2 regions of the Pseudarthrobacter sp. alpha12b genome follow, and region 1 is predicted to be linked to the other one. Evidence: predicted binding sites of a transcription regulator. Region 1 holds the regulator's gene; the other holds the start of a gene.

What was found. The regulator HrcA, encoded in region 1, represses chaperone genes, less so after heat shock. The targets are predictions, from matches to a motif close to TTNGCACTCGNNNNNNNCGAGTGCNAA.
Region 2: the regulator HrcA is predicted to act here: its motif matches at 5,759-5,785, upstream of groL (chaperonin GroEL).

The regions. Positions count from the first base shown of each region.
Region 1 is NZ_CP196746.1:1,419,405-1,427,707, forward strand. It holds gene ybeY (rRNA maturation RNase YbeY) at 1-67, opposite strand, end outside; gene ACTAQI_RS06390 (PhoH family protein) at 64-1,152, opposite strand; gene ACTAQI_RS06395 (GerMN domain-containing protein) at 1,595-2,512, shown strand; gene ACTAQI_RS06400 (16S rRNA (uracil(1498)-N(3))-methyltransferase) at 2,505-3,278, opposite strand; gene dnaJ (molecular chaperone DnaJ) at 3,281-4,408, opposite strand; gene hrcA (heat-inducible transcriptional repressor HrcA) at 4,497-5,510, opposite strand; gene ACTAQI_RS06415 (DUF3097 domain-containing protein) at 5,682-6,533, shown strand; gene ACTAQI_RS06420 (DUF4870 domain-containing protein) at 6,653-7,063, shown strand; gene hemW (radical SAM family heme chaperone HemW) at 7,124-8,303, opposite strand, start outside.
Region 2 is NZ_CP196746.1:4,494,849-4,503,151, forward strand. It holds gene ACTAQI_RS20855 (threonine/serine ThrE exporter family protein) at 1-1,337, shown strand, start outside; gene ACTAQI_RS20860 (siderophore-interacting protein) at 1,363-2,202, opposite strand; gene ACTAQI_RS20865 (uracil-DNA glycosylase) at 2,216-2,986, opposite strand; gene ACTAQI_RS20870 (DUF3263 domain-containing protein) at 3,124-3,453, shown strand; gene ACTAQI_RS20875 (LytR C-terminal domain-containing protein) at 3,505-4,149, shown strand; gene ACTAQI_RS20880 (cold-shock protein) at 4,215-4,421, shown strand; gene ACTAQI_RS20885 (ABC transporter substrate-binding protein) at 4,421-5,674, shown strand; gene groL (chaperonin GroEL) at 5,965-7,599, shown strand; gene ACTAQI_RS20895 (ABC transporter substrate-binding protein) at 7,701-8,303, opposite strand, start outside.

The DNA.
Region 1 (8,303 bases):
GCGACAGGGCCACAAGCCCGGATTCATCCACCTGGACGCCGGACTCGTTGTTCACCTCGATGCTCACGCGTGTTCCCCCCGTTTTTCGCGGCTTGCTGAATGTTTGACGCGGTTCCGCTGGGCTTCATCCCAGATGCTGTAGGCGTTGACGATGTCGCCAACAAGCCTGTGCCGCACAACGTCCGCGGCGTCCAGGACAGAGAAGCTGACGCCCTCGATGCCCTGGAGGATTTCCTCGACGATCCGCAGCCCGGAACGCGTTCCGAAGGGCAGGTCCACCTGGGTGACGTCTCCGGTAACCACCATCTTGGATCCGAAACCGAGCCGGGTGAGGAACATCTTCATCTGTTCCGGCGTGGTGTTCTGGGCCTCGTCAAGGATGATGAATGCGTCGTTGAGGGTGCGGCCGCGCATGTAGGCGAGGGGCGCCACCTCGATGGTGCCGGCCGCCATGAGCCGCGGGATGGATTCCGGATCCATCATGTCGTGCAGGGCGTCGTAGAGCGGCCGCAGGTAGGGATCGATCTTGTCGCTGAGCGTGCCGGGCAGGAACCCGAGACGCTCCCCCGCCTCCACCGCAGGACGCGTCAGGATGATGCGGCTGACCTCTTTCTGCTGCAGTGCCTGGACGGCTTTCGCCATGGCGAGATAGGTCTTGCCGGTACCGGCCGGGCCGATGCCGAAAATGACGGTGTTGGCATCGATGGCGTCAACGTAGTTCTTTTGGTTCAGCGTCTTGGGCCGGATGGTCCTGCCGCGGCTGGAGAGGATGTCATGGGTGAGCACATCCACGGGATTCTGGAGTGACTGGGTGCGCAGGAGGGCAACCAGCTGCTGCAGCACCGCGGGCGTGATGACGGTGCCGCGGGCCACCAGGCCACGGACTTCCTGGAGGAGCCGCATGATGCGGGGAACGTCGCTGACGGGGCCGCTGATGGACAGTTCATTGCCGCGGGCATGGAAGTTGACGTCCGGGAACTGCTCTTCGATGAACCGCAGCGCCTCGTCATGGCTGCCGAGCGACTGAACCATTTGGTCGGAGTTCTCAAAGAGGACTACTTCGGTCCGGATGCCGGGCAGGGAGTGCGGGAATTCCCCCGGACTGCCGTCGCCCGTGTTGAGCCGGCGCTTACCATTTGCTGATTCAGTCATGGTGCTGGCCCGCAGGCCCGTGGTCCCCTCGAAGATCGACATCATTTGTTTGCTTTGGCTGATGCCGGCGCCCGTTGCACGGTGCTCCTTGCCCAGCGATCCCTTTATCTTACGCCAGCACCCGCCCTGACCGGGCACTGGACCGGATACCAGGCCGGTCACCCGGCCGGGCGCGGCACCGTCCCATCAGCCAGGGAAGTGGACCCCCAAACGGGTAAGAATCCAGCGTTAGGTATCAACTTCATATCGGCCTCATATCGTTCCCGTTGCAGTTACGGCCAGGGAGGCCCAAGAGCGGCTGGAGGCACCATCCCCTGTGCAATGCTGGAAATCCAGCGTCTGCTGGAACGCCAGGCCGCCAGGGGGATCGGCCCGCCACGCCAGGAAAGGACTAGGCAGGACAGTGCCGGAAACCTCTGTGCCCGAACGGGCAGGACGACCGATGGGCCGAGTGCGCCCTGCCGTCCTCGCAGGAATCCTGGTGCTCGTTCCCGCCCTTGCAGCCTGCACCGCCGAGAACGGACCAACGCCCTCCGTCACCTCCGCCTCAGTCCCGGCCACAGGCGGCACCATGCCGGACGCGCCCGCCACCAGCGCCCCTCTGGAGACCACCCAGTCCTCCAATAAGGCCCCGGTGTACTGGATTGGCCGCAGCGGCGGGAACATCTTCCTCTACCGTGAATTCCGCGACGTCCCGGAACAGGAGAACCCGGTGACGCGGGCACTGCGCGCCATGATGTCGGAGAAGCCGCTGGACCCGGACTTCTTTACGCCCTGGCAGAACCCGGACAAACTTGCCACCTCCATTTCGGGCAAGGACGTCATCACGGTCGACGTCTCGGCTGACGCCTTCAACAGCAACCTCGACGCCGACATGGCCGCCCGCGCCATCCAACAGCTGATCTACACGGCAACTGCCGCCGCCGCCAGCTCGGGCCTGATCGACACAGGGCAGCAGATCCGGGTGCGGATCCTCGTAGACGGCCACACGGACTACGTCGCGTTCGGAAAAGTCCAGCTGGGCGCACTGATGACCCGTGCTGCCGGGCTGGTGGCGCCGGTGTGGATCATTGATCCGCAGGAAAACACCGAGGTGCCTGCCGGCAGCGTAAAGATCACCGGCCGCAGCACGTCGCCGGGAGCAAAGCTCCGCTGGCAGATCCTGCAGTCCGGGGACGGCGGCAGCAAGGCCCCGTTCCTGACCGGTGAAACCACGGCCGGCGCCGGGCAGGGGCAGGCGGGCGTCTTTACGCTGGCACTGAACCTGCCGGCCGGCGACTATGAGCTCCGGGTGGCGCAGGCAGGTTCCGGCGGGGAGCCGGACCGCAACGAGGACACCCGGTCCTTCAAGGTCAGGTAACCGCCCACCGGCCAAGGATGTCGCTTGCAAGCACGACGGCGGCAGGGCCGGCCGTGGATGACCGCAGGACGTGGTGCCCCAACAGGGCGGTCACAGCGCCTTTGTCGCAGAGTTTCGTTACTTCCCGCGGGCTGATTCCGCCTTCCGGGCCGACGATCAGCAGGACTTCCCGGATCCCCTCGTGCCCACTCCCCTGCCACGCTTCCAGGACGGTCCGCAGCGGACGCACGGCATCTTCGTGGAGGATGACGGCCAGGTCTGCACCCTCCACGGCGGCGGAAAGCCCGGCAGTATCGACGGCGGCCCGGACCTCGGGAATCCAGGCGCGCCGCGCCTGTTTGGCGGCGGCGGCCACGGTGGACTCCCACTTGGCATGGGCGCGGGCGGCCCTGTCACCTTTCCAGCGGACAATGGACCGTTCCGACTGCCAGGGAATGACGGCATCGATGCCCAGCTCGGTGGCCGTTTCAATGGCCAGTTCGTCGCGGTCGCCCTTCGCCAGGGCCTGAACCAGCACCAGCCGGACGTCCGGCCTGTCTTCCACTACCAGTGCGCCGCACTCCACTTCAAGTCCCGAGGACGCGGCGGAGACGACCTTTCCGCTCATGCGGGCGCCGGCGCCGTCGACAATGTCCACCGCCTCGCCCGGAGACAGGCGTTTGACGGTCACAGCATGCCGGGCCTCTGGCCCTTCCAGGACAAAGAGTTGGCCGGGCACCATGCCCGCCAGTGAACCGGCGGAGGTGAAGAAGACGGGGTTGCTCACCGCTACAGGTTACCGAGCCGGTCCCGGAGCTTGGCGAACATGCCGCCGCTGGCGGCGAGCTTGCCCTCGGTGATCTGTTCGCCGCGGAGCTTGGCGAGCTGCCGGAGGAGGTCCTCCTGTGCCGGGTCGAGCTTGGCCGGCGTGTCCACCTGGAGGTGGACCTTCAGGTCCCCGCGGCCGTATCCCCTCAGGTGCGTGACACCCAGGCCGCGCAGGGTGATGATCTCGCCGGACTGTGTTCCGGGCTTGACGTCGATGTCCTGGGTGCCGTCGAACGTTTCCAGGCTGACGTCCGTGCCCAGTGCAGCCGCCGTCATGGGGATGTGCAGGGTGGCGTGCAGGTCATCGCCTTCCCGTACGTAGGTGGCGTCATTGTTGACGCGGATTTCCACGTACAGGTCACCGGCCGGTCCGCCTGCAGGTCCGGCTTCGCCCTGCCCGGCGAGCTGGATCCGGGTTCCGGTGGCCACACCGGCGGGAACCTTGATGGTCAGCGACCGCCGGCTGCGGATACGGCCCTGGCCGCTGCATTCGTTGCAGGGATCCTTGATGACCGTGCCGAAGCCTTCGCAGGTTCCGCAGGGGGCGGCCGTCATGACCTGGCCCAGGATGGAGCGCACGGCCCGCTGGACCTGGCCGCTGCCGCCGCAGATGTCGCAGCGTTCGGGGTGGGTGCCGGGCCGGCAGCAGGATCCGTCACAGGTGGGGCAGACCACGGCAGTGTCCACTTCGAGCTTCTTGTTCACGCCGAACACGGCGTCGCGAAGGTCGATCCGGACGCTGATGAGGGCGTCCTGGCCACGGCGGACGCGGGAAGCCGGGCCGGAGGTGCCCCCGGCGCCGAAGAAGGTGTCGAAGATGTCCTGGAATGCGAAGCCCTGGCCTGCGTAACCGGCACCGCCGAAGCCGTTGTCCGTGCCGTTCTCGTTGCCCGTGGTGTCGTAGATCCTCCGCTTTTGGGGGTCGGAAAGGACCTCGTAGGCGTGAGTTACCGCCTTGAAGCGTTCTGAAGCGTCCGCACCGGGGTTTACGTCCGGGTGAAGGGTGCGGGCCAGTTTGCGGTAGGCCTTTTTGATCTCTTCGCCCGTAGCTTCGGGTGAGACTCCAAGGACGTCATAGTGGCTGCTCAAAGTTCGTATCTCTTCCTTGTTGTACTGCGTTCAGTTTGGGCGGCCCCGCTCTCTGTTCCGGTCCGGAAAAGGCTCCGGCGGCGAAGAGTCAGGGCCCCAAAATCCTGGAAAGGTAGCGGGCCACAGCCCTGACGGCGGCCATGGTGGTGGGATAGTCCATCCTGGTTGGGCCGAGGATCCCTACCTTCGCGGCACTGTCCGGGCCGTAGCCGGTGGCCACCACGGAGGCTTCGGCAAGGCCGTCATATGGGTTTTCCCTTCCGATACTGACAGCCACTCCCCGATGGTCCTGGGCCATTTCGCTCAACAGCCGCAGCATCACCACCTGCTCCTCCAGTGCCTCGAGCACGGGGCCGATGCTGAGGGGGAAATCCACGTTGGACCTGGCCAGGTTCGCCGTTCCGGCCATGACCATCCGGTCCTCCCTGGTGTTTTGTGCCAGGCCCTCCAGTCCATGCGCCAGCGCGTGCGCGGCCTGGCGCTGGCCGTGCGCAGTTCCGGCTACGACGGCGGGGAGCGCCTTGGCCAGCTGGCTCAACGGAGTTCCGGCCAGCGCGGCAAGGAAGCGGGTACGGAGCGCGGCCAGTGCGTCGTCGCCAAGGTCCTGGCCGACGTCGATGACACGCTGCTCCACCTTGCCGCTGTTGGCAATCAGCACCACCAGCACCTTGCGGGGGGCCAGGAGCACGAATTCGATGTGGCGCACCAGAGCCTTGCTGAGGTGCGGATACTGGACCACAGCCACCTGGTTGGTCAGCTGCGACAGCAGCCGGACGGTGCGGTCCAGGACGTCGTCGAGGTCGTCTGCGCCTTCCAGCAGGGACTGGATGGCCCGGCGCTCCGCTGCCGACAGGGGCTTGACTGCCGAGATCTGGTCGACAAAGAGCCGGTAACCCTTGTCCGTGGGAATCCGCCCCGCACTGGTGTGCGGGGCCGTGATCAGTCCCTCGTCTTCAAGGGCCGCCATGTCATTGCGGATGGTTGCGCTGGAAACCCCCAGATGATGCCGCTCGACCAGGGCCTTTGACCCGACCGGTTCGCGGGAGTGGACGTAGTCCTCAACGATGGCCCGCAGCACTTCCAGTTTGCGTGGCTCGCTCACTCTCCACCTCCATCCATGGTCCGGGGCGCCAACCCCGCCAGGTGCCACCAGTGTTAGCACTCGACATGCCTAAGTGCTAACAGTCTATTATGCCTCGGCCCGTTGTTAGCATTGGTACCGCTCCGGGCGAAATTCCGGTGCGGAGGACCTAGCGCTAGGCGGATCGAATCCATGGATTACCAAAACTGGGGGCCCCGCGGCATATCCGCCCCGGCCAAGGCGGAATTGCCCGAGGTGCCGGTGGAACGTGGCATGGTGCTCGAGGATGTCCAGTCAGGCTGGGTCGGCGCCGTCACACGGGTGGAAAAGTCCGGCGGCATGCACGTCGTGGCACTGGAGGACCGCCGCGGGAAGTCCCGGTCCTTCAAGCTCGGCTTCGGTTTCCTCCTTGAGGGCCGGCCCATCCGGCTGATGCCTCCCGCTCCCCGGCCGGCAACCGCCGGCCCTGCCGCCGGCAGGACAGCCTCAGGCTCCGTCCGGGTCGCCGGCCAGCGGGCCCAGGTCGCCAAGGCAAGCCGCATCTGGGTGGAGGGCAAGCACGATGCCGAACTGGTGGAAAAGGTCTGGGGAGACGACCTTCGGGTGGAAGGCATCGTCGTCGAACCCCTGCACGGCATTGACGACCTCGCCGCTGCAGTTGCCGGCTTCAAACCGGGTCCGGGCCGTCGCCTCGGCGTGCTTGTGGACCACCTTGTCCCCGACTCCAAGGAGTCCCGCATAGCCGACGCCGTCATGGCATCCCCCGGCGCGGCCGGAAATGTCCTGATCGTCGGCCACCCCTATGTGGACGTCTGGCAGGCGATCCGCCCCGCTGTCCTGGGCATCGAAAAATGGCCCGCCGTGCCCCGCGGACAGGACTGGAAGACCGGAATCCTGAAGGCCTTTGGCTGGCCGCACGCCACCAAGGAGGACATCGGCCTGGGATGGCAGAAACTGCTGGGTGCGGTACGTACGTACGCGGACCTGGAAGCGTCCCTGCTGGGGCGGGTTGAGGAAGTCATCGACTTCCTCACCGCCCCCTGAAGGCCGGGCACCGGCCCCGGAGCCAGTATTCTTGGTAGTGCAGCGCCTTTTCCCAAGGCCGCTGCACACCGCGCCCATACATGAAGTCAGCACCACTTGCACCTCCGAAGGAACAGACTGTGGCAGAAAACGCACGTGATCACAGGGACGGCCAGGGCCGCTCCGAGTACCATGGCGTCCCCGCCAATGCGCTGCCGCTCACGGCCAGCGAAGACCGCCAATGGGCCACGCTGGCCCACTTCGGCGGGATCCTGGGGTGCATTCCGTCCCTGCTGATCTACCTGATCTTCCGGGACCGCGGACCGTTCACCGCGCAGGAGTCGAAGGAAGCGCTGAACTTCAGCCTGCCGCCCACCATCGCCGCCGTGCTGGCCAACATCCTGGTGTTCATCCCCTATGTGGGAAACATCTTCGCGGTCATCGCCACCCTGATCTGGGTGGCGCTCACCTGCTTCTCCGTGGCAGCAGGGATCCACGTCAACAAGGGCCAGCCGCACCGCTACCAGTACAACCTGCGCTGGATTAAGTAGCCGCTCCTCCCTCGCCCGGGCCACCGGCCCGCGGGGAGGATCCGACGGGCGTGGGCCCGGTCAGTCGGGCAGGATACGCCGGACTACCGCGTCCGCGAGGAGCCTGCCCTTGAGCGTGAGGACCAGGCGGCCCTGGAAAGCAGCGACAGGTTCCACCAGGCCGTCAGCGATCAGGCCGGCCACTTCGTGCCGTCCGGCTGCGCTGAGAGTGGAGACTTCAAGCCCTGACTGAAGACGCGCTTCCAGCATCACCCGCTCCAGGTTCCTGGTTTCGGCATCCAGCGTCTCCCTGCCCGCCGCGGGCGACAGCCCCTGGGACAGGCGGTTCGCATAAGCGGACGGGTGCTTCACGTTCCACCAGCGCACCCCGCCCACGTGCGAATGTGCGCCCGGGCCGATGCCCCACCAGTCGTCGCCACGCCAGTAGGCCAGGTTGTGGCGGCACGCGTGTTCCGGGCTCCGCGCCCAGTTGCTGACCTCATACCAGCCGAGTCCGGCTTCGGTGATGAGCTGGTCGGCGAGTTCGTACTTGTCGGCGTGGTCGTCGTCGTCAATTCCCGGCACCTCACCGCGGCGCATCTGCGCGGCCAGCTTGGTCCCGTCCTCGACAATCAGGGCGTAGGCGCTGATGTGGTCCGGCTGGTAGGAGAGGGCAGTCTCCAGGGAGTGGCGCCAGTCGGCCAGCGACTCCCCCGGCGTGCCGTAAATCAGGTCCAGGCTGACATCCAGTCCGGCCTCCCGTGCCCACTGCACCACCTGCGGAACCCTGCTGGGGGTGTGGGTGCGGTCCAGGACCTTGAGCACGTGCGGGACGGCGGACTGCATCCCGAAGGAGACCCTGGTGAACCCCGCATCCTTGAGGACGGCGAGCGATTCGGGGGTGACCGAATCGGGGTTGGCTTCGGTGGTCACCTCGGCGCCGTCCTCGATGCCCCACTGGCCGACGGCAGCGCGAAGGATCAGGGCAAGGTCATCAGCCGGCAGCAGGGTGGGCGTGCCGCCCCCGAAAAAGACTGTGCTGAGCTTCCGCTCCGGCAGCCCGGACCGTGCCATCACGGTGCCGGCCAGGGAAACTTCCGACACAGCGGTTTGGGCGTAGGCGTCCTGTGACGCGCCGCCGCCCAGTTCCGTGGCGGTGTAGGTGTTGAAGTCGCAGTACCCGCAGCGCACGGCGCAGAACGGAATGTGGACGTACAGGCCAAAGGCCCGGGCCGCCGCACCGTCCGCTGCCTGTGCAGGC
Region 2 (8,303 bases), 1.6 Mb from region 1:
CCTTGAGCATCGTGGACCGGCTGGCGGGCAGCCCATATGCCAACCCCACCATCCAGGTGGGCGGCGTAGACACGTCCGCCCGCAAGACTCTGGACTTCGCCCTGCATCTGGCTGAGACCATGTTCCGCTATGGCGCCGGCGCCCTGGAGGTGGAGACCAGCATCATTGCCGTCACCGCGGCGCTGGGGCTGAAGAACATTGAGGTGGACATCACCAACCAGTCCGTGGGCATCAACTATGCCCCCAAGGACCAGACACCCATCGCTCTGCTGCGTGTGGTGCGCTCCTGGACCAACAACTACGCCGGCCTGGCCAAGGTGCACCAGCTGGTCACGGAGATCGTGGCCGGCGGTGTGGGCCGTGATGAAGCGATCCGCAGGCTCAACGAGGCCATCACCAGCCCCAAGCCATACCCGCGCTGGATGGTCACGGCGGCGTTCGGTGTTTTCGCGGCAGTGTTCGTCGGAGTGCTGGGCGGCGGTGTCGTATCTTCGGCGATTGCCTTCGTGGCCAATATCGGCATCAGCCTGCTGGCACGGCAGCTGGGACGCTGGCGGGTACCGGACTTCTTCATCACGGCCAGCTGCTCCTTTGTGGTCACCATCCTGGCCCTGCTGCTCTGGCAGTTCGGCCTCACCGCTTCGCCATCCATCGTGGTGGTGGGCGGCATCCTGCTGCTCCTGCCCACCGGCCGCCTGGTGTCCTCGGTGCAGGACGCCATCAACGGCTTCCCGGTGACGGCGGCCGGGCGGTTCCTGTCCACGCTGCTGACCTTCGGCGCGATCGTGGCAGGAATCGCTGTTGCGTTCGTGGTGGGGGAGCTGACCGGGCTGCAGCGGATCGACGTCACGCAGACCTTCCCGCCCGCCTACGATCTGTGGGTCCTGATCGTCTTCGTTGCCGCTGCGGTGATGGCCATCGGCATCACGGAACAGACCACCTGGAAGCTCCTGGTGCCCACGGCAGCCGTTGGCGTGGCAGGCTACCTGGTGCTGCTCGGCTGCGGCCTGCTGGGAATCGGGGACCGTTTTGCCCCTGCCATTGCCGCCGTCGTCATCGGCCTGCTGGCACGGGTGGTGGCCCTGCGGATGGGTGCGCCGCAGCTGGTGGTGGCAGTTCCCGCGGCACTGATCCTGCTGCCGGGCCTGACGATCTTCCGGTCCATGTACGTGCTCACTGTTGAAGAATCCGAAATCCTGGCAGGCGCCGGAGGGATGCTCAGTGCCGGGGCTATTGTGCTGGGCACGGCCGGCGGGATCGTCCTGGGCGACGTGCTGGCCCGTCCGCTGACCCGCAGCCTGGCGAGCAACGAGCGGCGCCGGGCCCGGCGCCGCTAGGCCCGGCCCCCAAGCGCCAGCCCGACTAGATCTGGCCCACCGGGAGTTTCTTTTCGGCCTGGAACATGTCCTCTACCCGGCCCTGCGCCCAGTACCCGGAGAGGGACACCTGCCGGCGTTCCAGGCCCCGCTGCTTGAACAGGATTTCGCGCAGTGCCTTCATGTAGCCGCGTTCGCCGTGGGCAAAGACATCCACGGTGCCGCCGGGCCATTCTGCGTCCGCCACTGCGTTGACCAGCAGGTCGCTGGATCCCGCCGGAGCGCCGTTGCGCGGCAGCCAGGTGATGTCCAGCCCTGCCGGGGCGGAGATGGGCTGGATATCGGCCTCGGAGCCCACCTCCAGGAAGGCCAGCCCGGTTGCCCCTGCCGGCAGGGCCTCGATGCACGCGGCGATGGCGGGCAGCGCCGCCTCATCACCGGCAAACAGGTACCAGTCCGCTTCCGGGTTCGGGTTGAACGCGCCGCCCGGACCGGTGAACGTGAGCGTCTCACCGGGCTGGGCCCTGGCCGCCCATGGACCTGCGAGGCCTTCGTCGCCATGGACCACGAAGTCGATAGCGAGCTCCCGGGCCTCCGGGTCCACCCAGCGCAGCGTATAGGTGCGGGTGAAGGGCCACTGCTCGCGCGGCATGGTTTCCCGGACCGTCCAAAGGTCCAAGGGGGAGGGGTACTCCACGCCGGGCTGCGGAAAGACGATTTTCACGTAGCGGTCCACGAACCCGTTATTCACGAAATCGCTGAAGCCCTCCCCGCCGGCCACGATCCGGACCATGTGCGGGGACAACTGCTCCTTGCGCAGCACGGTGAGGTTGACCTGCGGGCGGCTCTTCTTGGTTGCGCTGGTGTCGGCGGGGACAGTGCTCATAAGGCAAGCCTAGCTAGGGCGACGGCGGGAGTTCCCACGTTACGTCCGGCGCACCTTGATCCCGGAGTAACTGGTTCACGCGGCTGAACGGCCTGGAACCAAAGAACCCGCGGGAGGCGGACAACGGACTGGGGTGAGGGCTGGAGACGGCGGGGGTACCGGCCAGCAGCGGCCGGACAGCCTCAGCCTCCTTGCCCCACAGCACGGCCACCAGGGGTACTCCTGACCCGTCCGGGGACTTGCGGCCGGCCAGTGCGGTGATTGCCGCCGTCGTAATTTCCTCCCAGCCCTTGCCGCGGTGTGAGCCAGCCGCCCCGGCCCTGACCGTGAGCACCCGGTTCAGGAGCAGCACGCCCTGCTCCGCCCACGGGGACAGGTCGCCATGGACGCGCGGGGGGATGCCCAGGTCCGATTCCAGCTCCCGGTAGATATTCACCAGGCTGCGGGGGATGGGGCGGGTGTGCGGGTCGACGGAAAAGGACAGGCCGACCGCGTGTCCCGGCGTGGGATAAGGGTCCTGCCCGACAATGAGGACCTTCACGCCGGCCAGCGGCTGGCGGAAGGCCCGCAGGACGTTCGACGGCGGCGGCAGGAGCTGGTGCCCTGCCGCCTCCTCAGCAGCCAGGAAGGCCAGGACGGAGCGGAGCTTGCCTTCCACACCCTGCAGTGCCGCGGCCCAGTCCGGAGCCATCAGCTCTTCCATCGGCATCTCCGCCAGGTCAGCGAAGCGGAGGGTGTCCGCCGGGTCCTGCTGCAGCTCAAACAGCGCATCCGATTCAAACATCGTTCCATTCTTGCAGGAGCCCGGCGCGAACCGGCCCCGCGTCCCTGGCGGCTGCGGACCAGCGCAAATGACACTGCTGTTATTCGGCGGCTAGCATAGGGGTGAGACATTTACCGTAACCAGCGAAGGAGTGCGCCGTGGCGGAACCGGCCCGGGAACACCTGCCGGAGCAGGATCCACGGAAGTCCCTCCTGGCGGATTTCAGCCTTCGTGAGTCCTCCCTTTCCGAGCGCGAACAGCAGATGCTGGCACTGGAACGGCAGTGGTGGAAGTACGCAGGGGCCAAGGAACAGGCCATCAGGGACTTGTTTGACCTCTCCGCAACCCACTATTACCAGCTCCTCAATGCACTGATTGACCGCGAGGATGCCCTGGCCCACGATCCCATGCTGGTCAAGAGATTGCGTAGACTACGTACGTCGCGCCACCGTGCACGTACTGCCCGGCGCCTGGGATCCGACGCTTAAGACGCCCCAGGCCGGGACAACAGCCGCAATCAACAAGGATGTCCTTCCACCATGACCAGATACGCCCGCGATGAATTCGACAAGGTCCCGGAGGCCGCGTCGCGACAAGGTGTCCACCGGACGGCTTCGGCCCCGTCCCGCGTGCGGCTGTGGCCAATCCTGGCGGTGGGTATGGCAGCCCTCGCCATTGGGTTGGTGTCCTTCCTGATACTCCCCAAACTTGGCTTCAACACCACCGCCAGCCAGGTATCGGCAAGCGTGGAGTCAGCTCCGCTGGCCGGAACCGGGTCCACGCCTTCGGCCACGCAGGCTGCGGCTTCCACCCCTACTGATGCCCCGGCTCCGTCCGCCTCTGCCGGCCCCACCCAGAGCGACGAGCCCGGGTCCGCACCTACGGCCTCTGCCACGCAGCAGGCCGCGGCCGACAGGACCCAGGCAGTTGCCATCTACAACGCCGCCGGCACTGCGGGGCTGGCCAGCCGGGTAGGCGGAACTGTCCAGGTTGACGGCTGGCGGCTCGGGCAGGTGGGCAACTGGTCCGGGGCCCCGCAAAAATCCTCCGTGATTTTCTACGCCGGCCCCCAGCAGCTGGCAAGTGCCCAGGCGCTCGCCGGGCTGCTGAACATCCCCACCGTGGTGAGCAGCACCGAATTCCAGGCACCGCTGGTAGTGGTCCTGGGCCCAGGTTACCGGTAGCCGTACGCCGTCCAGTCACGCCGGTCCGGTCTCCACCTGGCCCCCAACGGAAAGAGTTGTTCATCATGGCACTGGGAACCGTCAAATGGTTCAACGCCGAAAAGGGCTACGGCTTCATCACCGTTGACGGCTCCGGTGAGGATGTCTTTGTCCACTGGTCCGCCATCGAGGGAGAGGGGTACCGCGCCCTGGACGAGGGCCAGCGGGTACAACTGGACGTCGGCGAGGGCGAAAAAGGCCCGCAGGCAGAAAACGTCCGGCCCGCGCAGTGATGCCGGTTCACCGCCCCGGAGCCCGCGTCCTTGCCGTTTCCCTGGCTGCGGTTCTTTCGATGACGGCATGTGCCGGCACCGGCGGCAACGCCCGGGTGGAGCCGGCGGAGGCCTCCGGCGACGGCGTCCTCCGGGTGGGCCTGATCATGGACAACACCGGGGACAACGCCTTCCTTACTGCACCCCAGCTGGCCGCCGCCAAGCTGGCCGTCCAGGAAATCAACGCCGCCGGCGGGCACAAGGGCCGGCCGGTGGAACTGCTCCCGGTGCATGCTGAACGGGAAGCCGCAGGACAGGCGAATGACTTGGTTGCCGCCAAAGCGGACGTGGTCATCGGACCCACCGATTCCAGCCACGCGACCGCCGCTGTGGACGTCCTGTCCCACGCGCGCATACCGCTGATCTCGCCGGCCAACACCGCTGCCGCCCTCTCCGGAATTGCCAGCGGAGGCTACTATTTCCGCACCGCCCCGGCCGACGTCGCACAAGGCCCCGTGCTGGCAAAACTCGCCAAGGACGGCGGCGCTGCCACCATCAGCGTGCTGTACCAGGAAGGCTCCTACGGCAAGGACCTCTCGGCCGCCGTCACGGAGGCTGCGAAAAAATCCGGGCTCACGGTCCTGCCCGGAGCCGCTTTCAAGTCCGGCGCCGCCGCCGAAGCCGCACGCTCCGCCGGAAAAGCCAGACCGGATGCGGTGGTCCTGATCGCCCGCGAAGGCGCGCAGGGCGCCCTGGCCGAGCTGAACAATGCCGGCGTCAGCGGCTCGAAGATCATCCTCAGCGACGGCGCCTTCGCCCGCTACGGATCCGGGCTCGCGTCCAGGGTCCTGGAGGGCGCCCGCGCCGTCGTCCCCGGACAGCTGCCCACTGCCGCCTTCCAGGGAAAACTGCTGGCCGTGGACCCTGCCCTGAAGGACGTTTCGTACGCTGCTGAAACCTATGACGCCGTCACGCTGGCCGCCCTCGCGGCGGCACGTGCCCAGGACGACGCCGGGCGCTCCATTGCCGCCAACCTGGTTGCCGTCTCCGGAGGGACGGCAGGCTCCGGGGCCGGAGCGCCCCCGTGCCTCAGCTACAAGGAGTGCCTCGGCGGCCTTGCGGCCGGCCCGGACATCAATTACGACGGCGAATCAGGCCCGGTTGCCTTCGATTCCAACGGAGACATCACCACAGCGGTCTTCTCCGTATACACGTATGGAGCGGACAACAACCCAACTCTGTCCGGCCGGGAGACGGCTGGACACTCCGGCTGATCGCCCTTAGCGAAGCCGCCGCTTCCTGCGGCCCATCCGCGTCTTTTCGCTTGCACTCTCACCTGGGGAGTGCTAATTATTGACTTAGCACTCTGACGCACCGACTGCTAAAGCAACGCCTGGTTCCACCCGGCGGCGCGCGGCACCGGTCGAGGAGCGAAAGAAACACCTCACTTCAGTGAGATCCCCACCCGGAGGCATACAGAGGCTGCCGGCAAAAGGATCGTCCGTCGCGGGCACTGCAGCGAAGGTTCATTCTTAACGACTGTCCCGAAAGGACTACTGCCGTTATGGCCAAGATCATTGCATTTGATGAAGAGGCACGCCGCGGCCTTGAGCGTGGCCTGAACACCCTCGCCGACGCCGTTAAGGTCACCCTCGGCCCGCGTGGACGCAACGTCGTCCTCGAAAAGAAGTGGGGCGCCCCCACGATCACCAACGATGGTGTTTCCATCGCCAAGGAGATCGAGCTGGACGATCCTTACGAGAAGATCGGCGCAGAGCTGGTCAAGGAAGTTGCCAAGAAGACCGATGACGTTGCCGGTGACGGCACCACCACGGCAACCGTCCTGGCCCAGGCCCTGGTCAAGGAAGGCCTGCGCAACGTTGCAGCCGGCGCCGACCCGCTGTCCCTCAAGCGCGGCATCGAGAAGGCTGTTGACGCCGTCACCGCCGAGCTGCTGAACTCCGCCAAGGAAATCGAAACCAAGGAAGAGATCGCGGCCACCGCCTCCATCTCCGCCGGTGACGACGAGATCGGTGCCCTCATCGCCGAAGCCCTGGACAAGGTGGGCAAGGAAGGCGTCATTACGGTCGAGGAGTCCAACACCTTCGGCCTGGAACTGGAACTCACCGAAGGCATGCGCTTCGACAAGGGTTACATCTCCGCCTACTTCGTCACCGACGCTGAGCGCCAGGAAACGGTCCTCGAGGATCCGTACATCCTGATCGTCAACTCCAAAATCTCCAACGTCAAGGAACTGGTTGCTGTCCTGGAAAAGGTCATGCAGTCCAACAAGCCGCTGCTGATCATCGCCGAAGACATCGAGGGTGAGGCCCTGGCCACCCTGATCGTCAACAAGATCCGTGGCACCTTCAAGTCCGTCGCCGTCAAGGCTCCGGGCTTCGGTGACCGCCGCAAGGCCCAGCTCGCCGACATCGCCGTCCTCACCGGCGGCCAGGTCATCTCCGAGGAAGTCGGCCTGAAGCTGGAAACGGCTGGGCTGGAACTCCTGGGCCAGGCACGCAAGGTTGTTGTCACCAAGGACGAGACCACCATCGTCGAGGGTGCCGGCGACGCCGACCAGATCGCAGGCCGCGTTTCCCAGATCCGCGCCGAGATCGAAAACTCCGACTCCGACTACGACCGCGAGAAGCTGCAGGAGCGCCTGGCCAAGCTGGCCGGCGGCGTTGCAGTCATCAAGGCCGGTGCCGCAACCGAGGTTGAGCTCAAGGAGCGCAAGCACCGCATCGAAGACGCAGTGCGCAACGCCAAGGCTGCCGTTGAGGAAGGCATCGTCGCCGGTGGCGGCGTGGCCCTGATCCAGGCCGGCGCCAAGGCGTTCGCCAACCTGCAGCTGTCCGGCGACGAAGCAACCGGTGCGAACATCGTCCGCGTTGCCATCGACGCTCCGCTGAAGCAGATCGCCTTCAACGCCGGCCTCGAGCCCGGCGTCGTCGTCGACAAGGTCCGCGGCCTGCCCGCCGGCCACGGCCTGAACGCAGCCACCGGCGAGTACGTCGACCTGCTGGCCGCCGGCGTCAACGATCCCGTCAAGGTGACCCGCTCTGCCCTGCAGAACGCGGCCTCCATTGCCGGCCTCTTCCTCACCACCGAGGCAGTTGTTGCTGACAAGCCGGAGAAGAACGCTGCTCCTGCAGGCGGCGACGACATGGGTGGCATGGGCGGAATGGGCGGCTTCTAGCCCTTCCACCCGGGACCTGTCCCGCTGACATAGAGAATGCGGCCCCCTCGTTGCGAGGGGGCCGCATTCTTTGTATGCCTGCCAGGAGCCTGCCCGGGGAGTTACTTCCGCGCCGAATCCAGCATCCCTTGGACTTCCTTCTTGAAGGCTTCGGCCGCAGCCTGGGGGGTCAACCGGTCGTACAGCACTTCATCCGTGTAGCGCTTGATGACGTTCTGGACGCTTCCCGCACCCACCGGAGGAACCGGCGGCGCGTCCTTGATATCCGGTGCAATGTCTTTCAGGAACCCGACCACGGTGGTGTCGGCCGGCTTCAGCGAGGACGTGATGCCGGAAACGATTTCGCTGTTTGTGGGTACACCCCTGTCCGTCATCAGGATGGCGCCGGCCTCCGGGCTGTTGGTCAGATAGTTGATGAACTCCGCGGCCTCCTTGGGATGCTTTGAACGGGAGGAAGCGGACCAGAACATGGTGGGCTTGTAGTACATGCCGTTACTGGCCGATGCGCCGTCGACGCTCGGAGCCCGCAGCATCTTGATGCTGCTGCCGGTGGTGGCCTCGAGCGACCCAAGCTGGTTGGTCCACCACCAGGCCATGCCCACCCGGTTTGTGCCGAACAGGCTTTCCTCCAGTCCTGCCCCCGAGTCCTCGGTGGCCACGGTGGCAGGTGGGCTCGCCTTGGAATCGCGTTGTTCCTTGAGCCG